2 regions of the Bacillus sp. N6 genome follow, and region 1 is predicted to be linked to the other one. Evidence: riboswitches for the same ligand, from Rfam matches in the RefSeq annotation. Region 1 holds a riboswitch; the other holds the start of a gene.
What was found. A riboswitch is a leader RNA that binds a small molecule or an ion and turns the genes downstream of it on or off. The one in region 1 is predicted to bind preQ1.

Region 1 (4,215 bases):
AAAATCTGGTTGTCCTGTTTTCGGACATAAACTTGTAAATTCAGGACAATTGAATTTTACAAAATAATCACGGTTTGGATGATTATTATCAAATACCTCTAATATTTCTGGGCTATATTCAAATAAATATTTTGTATTTTGATTTCCTAATAATGTTACATCTTTTAAATCTTCATCTAATCTTCCAGTCATTTTAAACATCCCTTCTCGTTATACGCCGCGTTTATTTCCCCATACTAACGCATGAAGCTGAGGCAATACTTTTGCATCATTCATCTCTTTACAATTTACAGCTTTATCAATCAGCCACTCATACTTATCTAATAATTTTTTAATAAGCATCGCATCATCCACTGTTTTTGTATCATCGTTTCCTACTTGCAGGAAAAATGGTACACCTGGATAACGTTCGTGCATCTTAACTGCATATTCAAAATCATGATCATCGAATACTACTACTTTTAAACTAATATCTTTTCCTGCTAGTTTCTGAATAATAGCATCTAACTTCTGAAAATCTGTTTTCATCGTCGAACTTGGTGGTTTTGGAGAAATTGTTACCTCATCAATTTGAAGTAACCAATCTTGCCATTTACTCCCTTGCGTTTCAATTGCCGTTCGCATTCCATTTTCTTTTAATATTGAAAGAAGAAACTCAATATTTTTCAGTAATGCCGGATTTCCGCCTGAAATCGTAACATGAGAAAAATTTTCTCCTCCAATTGCAACAAGCTCATCCCAAATATCTTCTGGTGTCATCTGTCTAATTTGATCTTTAGCTGATCCATCCCACGTAAAAGCAGAATCACACCAAGCACAGCTATAATCACAACCAGCTGTACGGATAAACATTGTCTTTTGCCCTACAACCATTCCTTCACCTTGAATAGTCGGACCGAATATTTCTAAGACAGGGATTTTACTCATCAAGCATCCACTCCCGTCTTACTTCCGCATAACTAGTCGGCGTCTCAAATAGACGAACAAATTCAACGCGAGCTCCTTTATATTCGTTCACTCGATTTTCTTTTGTTAGTGCTTCTGCCATCTTTTCATAAATCCAAACGACCATATTTTCAGCAGTCGTATTCATTGCAGGTAACGTTTCGTTTAAATAACGATGATCTAAATAAATTTCGATTTCATTCTTCCAAATTTCTTTTATATCTCCAAAGTCAATTGCAAGACCTATTTCATTTACATATCCACTAATTCCAAATACAACTTTATATGTGTGACCATGTAAGTTTTTACATTTCCCTTCATAACAGTGTAAATGGTGTGCTGCATCAAATGTAAATTCCTTGCTGACCATTACTCTTTTATTATGGTATTTGAGTTGTTTACGCTGAATATCCTTGTCCATTTTTTGCAAATTCTCTACGATGCGAAATCCAAAAAAGTTATCCATTAGTTGTTCGCTCCTTCGCGTTCCTGTAGGTACGTATCTAATCCTGCTTTACGAAGTTGACATGCTGGACATTCACCGCAACCATCACCAATGATTCCGTTATAACATGTTAATGTTTTTTCCCGAACAAACTCAAATGCTCCAAGTTCATCTGATAATTTCCATGTTTCAGCTTTATCAATCCACATAAGTGGCGTGTGAATGACAAACGGGTAATCCATAGATAAATTTAAAGTAACGTTTAACGATTTCACAAACACGTCACGGCAGTCTGGATAACCACTGAAATCAGTTTCACATACACCTGTTACAATATGACGTGCTCCAACTTGTTTTGCTAATACAGCAGCAAATGATAGGAAGAGTAAATTTCGTCCATCTACAAATGTCGATGGCAATTCACCTTCTTCATGTGTAATCTCCATATCCGTTCTCGTTAACGCATTTGGAGCAAGTTGATTTAATAGACTCATATCTAGTACCGTATGCTTTATTCCTAGCTCTTTTGCAATTTCCGCTGCACAATCAATTTCTAGCTTATGACGTTGATTGTAATTAAATGTTACAGCTTCTACCTCTGCAAACTGCTCTATTGCCCAAAATAAACATGTCGTACTATCTTGTCCTCCACTAAAAACAACAACTGCTTTTTCTTTTTTCATTTCACTCATTCTCCTTCTCTACTATAAATAAGAAGAAAGAACGTTCTTGAACTGTCACAATAAAAAAACAAAACAATACCTAAGGATATTGTTGTTTCCATAGTTTTTTATAGAGGGAGTTCGCGAACCTCTCCCGCGCGGTGCACGGAATTTCTTCTTTCATTGACACAGCTTATTGTAACATATTGTATACTAGCGTAAAAATTTCTGATTTTTCCGCTATTTATCATTTCATTTCTTTCATTTTATAGTATGATTAATTTAATATAAGAAGAGAGGAGGCATCCCACTGAAATCCTTTATTATTTATCTCTTTTTAAATATATTATTCATCCTGATTACAATGCTCGTATATCATTTATTTTGGAATCAAAAAGGGAAACGCTCTCCTAAATTAAATTCAGCTATATTCATTGTACTCTGTTGCCTCGCTACCGTACTCTGTATTACATTTGCAGCAAAAACAAATAATGGTTTTCAATTTGATATGCGCCATATTGTATTAATTGTCGGTACATTAACGGGAGGGCCTATTGCTGGTGGTTCTATCTTAGTTGTATTAAACATATATCGCTTATTATTAGGTGGGATCGGTGTTTTCCCATCTCTTATCGGTTCTGTTCTTCTATTTATTGTTCTACTATTAACATATAAATTTTTCAATCGAACTTCTAATCGTATAAAAATAACACTTGCTATTATCTACAGTCTCACATACGGATTTAGTTGGATACCCTTCTTCCTTTCAAAGGTTACAAATAAGACTGATTATATACCGCATATTATTGTGTATGAGTTATGTTCAATGCTTGGTACGATTCTAATTTTATATTTACTACACATATTACAAACTCAAGTTCGTCTCCAAAACGAACTTATAAATGCTGAAAAATTTCATTTAATTGGTGAAATGGCAGCGTCTATCTCTCATGAAATTCGCAATCCATTAACTTCAACAAAAGGGTTTTTACAACTGTTACAATCAGATACATGCACTGAGCAGGAACGAAAATTATATATCGACATTGCCATTAACGGCATTGAACAAGCAAATCATGTTCTTACAGATTATTTAACCTTTGCTAAACCAAGCATTGAAAAAGAACAAACATTACAGTTAGAAGAAGAATTACTACATGCATTGTCGTTAATTACACCGCTTGCTAATTTAACAAATGTACGTACTCATTATATAAAGCAAAGCACTTCTTTTTTTATCGCTGGAGAAAAGCAAAAACTAAATCAATGTTTATTAAATATTTTAAAAAATTGCATTGAGGCTATGCCAAAAGGCGGTGATCTTTATTTCACATTAGTTCCTGATCATAAGCATATTCAGTTATATATAAAAGATACAGGAGTCGGTATGGATTCAGAACAAGTAAAACGTCTTGGCTCGCCTTTCTATTCAACGAAAGAAAAAGGCACTGGACTTGGAATGATGGTCGTATTCAGTGTTGTTCAAGCTATGAATGGAAAAATTGATATTATAAGTGAAAAAGGAATCGGTACAACCTTTTTATTAACTTTTCCACTCATACAAAAAACGTGATGAAATAATCATCACGTTTTTTCTGTTCCTTCAACTAATTCAGCAAAAGCTTTCACTTTTCCGTGCGGTTGTTGATTTTCTTTACGCGCTTTCCAGGCGCGCTCTTCTTCTCGCTTCTTCTTAGACATATTTTTTCAACTCCTTCTTTTCTTTCTCCATGTAGTATTCCAAAATAAGAAAGAAAACTATGCACGTATCAAAAAAAGAAGTGGTTTCCCACTTCTTCCACTTTAGCGCTGCAAAATTGCATGTTTCGCCTCTTTTAATTGCGTAAGATGTCTTTGTTCATGCAAATCAAGAAATTGAACCCATTGATACAAATTCAGATCATTAAAAACAGGATGCTTTAATCCATTTTCAAATAGATCTTTTTCATCTATAACACTATGAAGCGCATGTAATAGTTCTTGTCGTGAATGTTCTAGTAATTGAATTCCTTGCTGTTTTTTCATTAAAGTTTCTGTTGGTTGCATTTGCTGAGGAGCTTCTCGTTTATGTGTGCGATCAAGCGTAAGTTGGAGGTCTTTAAATGGAGTCATGTTTCTTTCATTTTTTTGTAAAGCATATACAAGGGCAGACGTGACAGATTG
Region 2 (4,215 bases), 240 kb from region 1:
TAGAAGATTATCTTTCATTCTTACATACGAAAGGATTTAAATTATCAGAGGAAGCACAGGGGTTTATTATGTTTGGACAAGGATATACTGGTGCGTCTGATGGGATTGTGAACGCAGCAATAGAAGCGACAATTAAACATCAATTGCAGTTTGATGGTAGTTATTTCGTTGCGTTATTAGAACGATTGAAAGAGGAAGAAATTACAGATAAAAAAAGCGCTAAGGCTTTTATGCGGAAGTTACAAGCGTAACTTCACGCAGCCTGCGCTTCTTTTTTTGTTTTGGAAGGTAATTCAACAAAAATCATGCCTAGAAAAATACATAGACATCCGATAATAGCAGAAATAGAAAGTTGTTCATTTGCAACGAGAACGCCTGTTAAGGCAGCAAAAACGGGCTCCATTGCGAAAATAATTGCTACTCTCGTTGGAGAAGTGTGTTTTTGTGCCGATGTTTGAATGAAAAAAGCAATAGATGTTGCAAACAGGGCAGTTAGAAAGAGTGCGAATAAAAAGGATTGATTCGTCCATAGTGATACTGAAAATAACTTTTCCCAATCTTCAAACAAGAAAGCGCAAATAGAAGAAAATATACCAACAGCTAATACTTGAGATGTGCTTAATAATAAAGGTGATATTTTTTTAGAAAAGAAGCCGTTAATAAGAATATGGGCAGCGAAAGCGACTGCACAACCGAGAACAAGTATATCTCCTATATTTAATTGGAAAGAATCAGCAGCTGTTAATAAGTACAAACCTGTTGTAGCTACAGCAATACCAAGTACGATGAAAATGGTAGCTTTTTGTTTTAAAAAGATAAATGATAAGATTGGGACCATAACAATGCTTAGCCCAGTTAAGAAACCTGCTTTTGAAGATGTTGTATAGAGTAAGCCAAATGTTTGCAATAAATAACCGACAAATAAGAAAAAACCAACGATTATCCCTGCCGTGCTACTATGTTTTATATCTTGTTTTGAAGTTTTTTGTGAGAAAATAATTTGAACGAATAATAAAATAATTCCAGCGAATAAAAAGCGAATACCATTAAACGTAAATGGACCAACGAAAGACATAGCGTTTTGAACGACAACAAACGTAGCTCCCCAAATAAAAGAGACAAATAATAAAGCAAGAGGAGCAATCCACTCTTTTTTCACACTCATACCCCCGTTAATTTTGTAAGATAGCTTTTCTAGCTAATTCATCAGCTACTTTATTTTGATTACTTGGAATCCACTTAATAAAAAAGAGATCGAAGTTTTTTATGTACTGCAGCGCTTCATCTAAAAGAGGTGCAAATATTTTATTTTTTGCGTATTCCTTTTCAACAGCCCGTTCGACAAGCTGGGAATCTGTACGAAAAGAGACAGTGCTATAATTATGCTCGATGCAATATTTTAATGCTAGAAGTAAAGCGCGGTATTCTGCTTCATGATTGGACATTGTTCCAAGTGGTAATGATAATTGTACAGGCGGCTGAACGCCTTTAATAAACACTCCTGCACCAGAAGGACCAGGATTTCCTTTTGATGCACCATCAATATATACTTCAATCAAAATGAGAAACCTCCAAATTATAAGATTATCCCCTACTTAAATGCTTTTTGAAGTAGGGGATAGAGTAGTTATCCGATTGTGATGCTATAACGACATGTAAATGTTTCATTCGCTTGTAACGATTGAATTCCCTTTTTGTCCTTGAAATCTTTTGCTGGATTTATTTCATCAGCGATTCCATACCAAGGTTCAATACATAAGAAAGGTGCGTTATCCCCTGGTGTCCATACGCCGACAAATGGGAAGCCATCAAATTCTACTTTTACAAATTTATTATGTTTATGAGAACGAATCGAAATTTCATTCGTATTCATATTTTCAAAAATAAGCGCATCATTTTTGAATAAATCATATGTAAGTGGCAATTCAGTTGTATTTTCAGCGATTAATTGCTTTTTGTTTGAAAGATAAGGTCCTTCTAATACGCTTGTTTCTAAGCGTTCCGAACCATTAAACGATAAATGATAATCTGTAAATGATTCACCATCCAATAAAGGGAAGTTGAAGCCAGGATGTGCTCCGATTGAGAAGAACATCTCTTTTGAAGTAGGATTGTTTACTTCATATGTTACATGAACGATTTGTCCATCTAGCTCATAAGAAACGAGTAGTTCGAATTCGTATGGGTATTTTTTTAATGTTTCTTCATTACTAGTAACGATATAAGTGATTTTTGTTTCGCTTTGTTCTTTCACAGAGAAAGTAAGATCACGAGCGAAACCGTGTTGTGTTAATGAATATGATTTACCGTCTACGTAGTATGTATTATCTACTAATCGGCCGACAATTGGGAACAAAATTGGTGCACGGCGTCCCCAATAAGTAGAATCACCTTGCCATAAATATTCTGTGTTGTCTTCTTTTAAGCGAACGCTCTGTAATTCTGCACCTTTGTCAGAAATGGAAACGATCACTTTTTCATTTTGAATTGTTGCTGTCATGAAGTGAAACCTCCTAAATCTTTCATATGTTTCATTATACGTTGTCTAAAAGGAAAAAGGTAGTTTATGATAGGAATCTATTGACGAAAGAGGGGCTAAGACGTAAAATATAATCTTGTTGCTTAAAAAACGAATAACGTGGTTCGAAACCATCCCACGTAAAAAAACTAAGGAGATTTTGTCATGAATATTAGAACTTTAGTCGGTAATGGTATTTTAGCGGCATTATATATTGCTGTTTCTATGCTTATTCAGCCATTTGGCTTTACGAATGTACAATTTCGTATTTCAGAGATGTTTAATCATCTCGTTGTATTTAACAAGAAAGCAATTTACGGAATTGTATTAGGTGTATTTTTAACGAATCTCTTGTTCTCACCTATGATCGCTTATGATTTAGTATTTGGAGTAGGTCAATCTATTCTTGCATTAGTTGCAACGATTATTTCTATGCGATTTATTAAAGGTGTTTGGGCTCGTATGATTTTTAATACAGTTATCTTTACGATTACAATGTTTATGATTGCAATTGAACTTCATCTTGCATTGGGTTTACCATTTATGTTGTCTTGGTTAACTTGTGCAATCGGTGAATTTGTTGTCATGGCGATCGGTATGCCTGTAATGTACTGGATTAATAAGCGAGTACAATTTGAAAGATTTATGTAATAGATGAAAGAGCTATTCCTATAGGGATAGCTCTTTTTGTATGTAATCATATTGAATATAATGCTGTGACTCTAGATAAAATATAATAAAATAAAGTGAGGCTTCAATTAGCCGGATATATATAAGAAGTCTTACATAAGGGGAATGTAGTATGAAATATAAAATTCATTGGTTGTATAAAACGAAGCGTGGATTGCAGACGGAATTAACAACAGAGTATATGAACATAGAAGAAGTACTTCAATTTGCAGAGGATTTTGAGAAAACAGGAAGAGCTAAGGAACTTTTATTTTACGATGAAATGGACGCAGAATGGTCATTAAAAGAGATGAAAAAGTTAAGTAAGCAAGTAGAGGAAGAGCCCCAAGAAATACTCGTTTATTTTGATGGGGGGTATGATGTGCAAACGAAAGAAGCTGGCGTTGGTATATGTGTGTATTATAAAAAAGGAAATACAAACTACCGCATTCGCCGCAATGCATATATAGAAGGTATATATGATAATAATGAAGCGGAATATGCATCATTATTATACGGTATGAATATACTCGAGGAACTAGGGATTAAGTATGAAGCAGTTACACTTCGCGGAGACTCACAAGTGGTACTGCAGCAATTAGCCGGAGAATGGCCTTGTTACGATGAACATTTAAATCATTATTTAGATCAAATTGAACAAAAGGCGAAGCAAATGAAATTAAAACTTGTATGTGAGCCGATATCTAGAAAACAAAATAAAGAAGCACATCAATTAGCAACGCAAGCATTAGAAGGAACAGTTATTGATAGTCATAAAGAAATAACCGAATAGAGAGGTGCAAAGGTGGATAAAAAGCAACTCATTACAGAGGTAAATGACTTATTAGAAACGTATTGTGAAGGATGTTTCTTGCGAGAACATAATCGAAAGACAAATAGTAAGTATTATGCTCATTCATTTTGTATAAGGCAATGTACAGTTGGAGAAACATTGAAAAAGTATGGAGAACAGTTGTCATAAAAAAACATCCAGAGAAAATTCTCTGGATGTTTTTTTAGTGCTTTGC

Region 2: it holds a riboswitch for preQ1, as region 1 does, so the genes downstream of both, ACUXVC_RS08100 (QueT transporter family protein) here and queC (7-cyano-7-deazaguanine synthase QueC) in region 1, are expected to answer to the same signal.

What each region holds. Positions count from the first base shown of each region.
Region 1 is NZ_CM127843.1:1,317,441-1,321,655, reverse strand. It holds gene queF (preQ(1) synthase) at 1-192, opposite strand, end outside; gene queE (7-carboxy-7-deazaguanine synthase QueE) at 211-927, opposite strand; gene queD (6-carboxytetrahydropterin synthase QueD) at 920-1,411, opposite strand; gene queC (7-cyano-7-deazaguanine synthase QueC) at 1,411-2,073, opposite strand; PreQ1 riboswitch class I at 2,167-2,210, opposite strand; gene kinB (sporulation sensor histidine kinase KinB) at 2,417-3,625, shown strand; gene ACUXVC_RS06815 (DUF6254 family protein) at 3,637-3,753, opposite strand; gene ACUXVC_RS06810 (DinB family protein) at 3,856-4,215, opposite strand, start outside.
Region 2 is NZ_CM127843.1:1,556,830-1,561,044, forward strand. It holds gene ACUXVC_RS08080 (DUF6123 family protein) at 1-251, shown strand, start outside; gene ACUXVC_RS08085 (DMT family transporter) at 254-1,159, opposite strand; gene ACUXVC_RS08090 (reverse transcriptase-like protein) at 1,173-1,559, opposite strand; gene ACUXVC_RS08095 (aldose 1-epimerase family protein) at 1,628-2,500, opposite strand; PreQ1 riboswitch class I at 2,633-2,677, shown strand; gene ACUXVC_RS08100 (QueT transporter family protein) at 2,684-3,169, shown strand; gene ACUXVC_RS08105 (ribonuclease H family protein) at 3,321-3,980, shown strand; gene ACUXVC_RS08110 (zinc-finger domain-containing protein) at 3,993-4,169, shown strand; gene ACUXVC_RS08115 (DUF2564 family protein) at 4,204-4,215, opposite strand, start outside.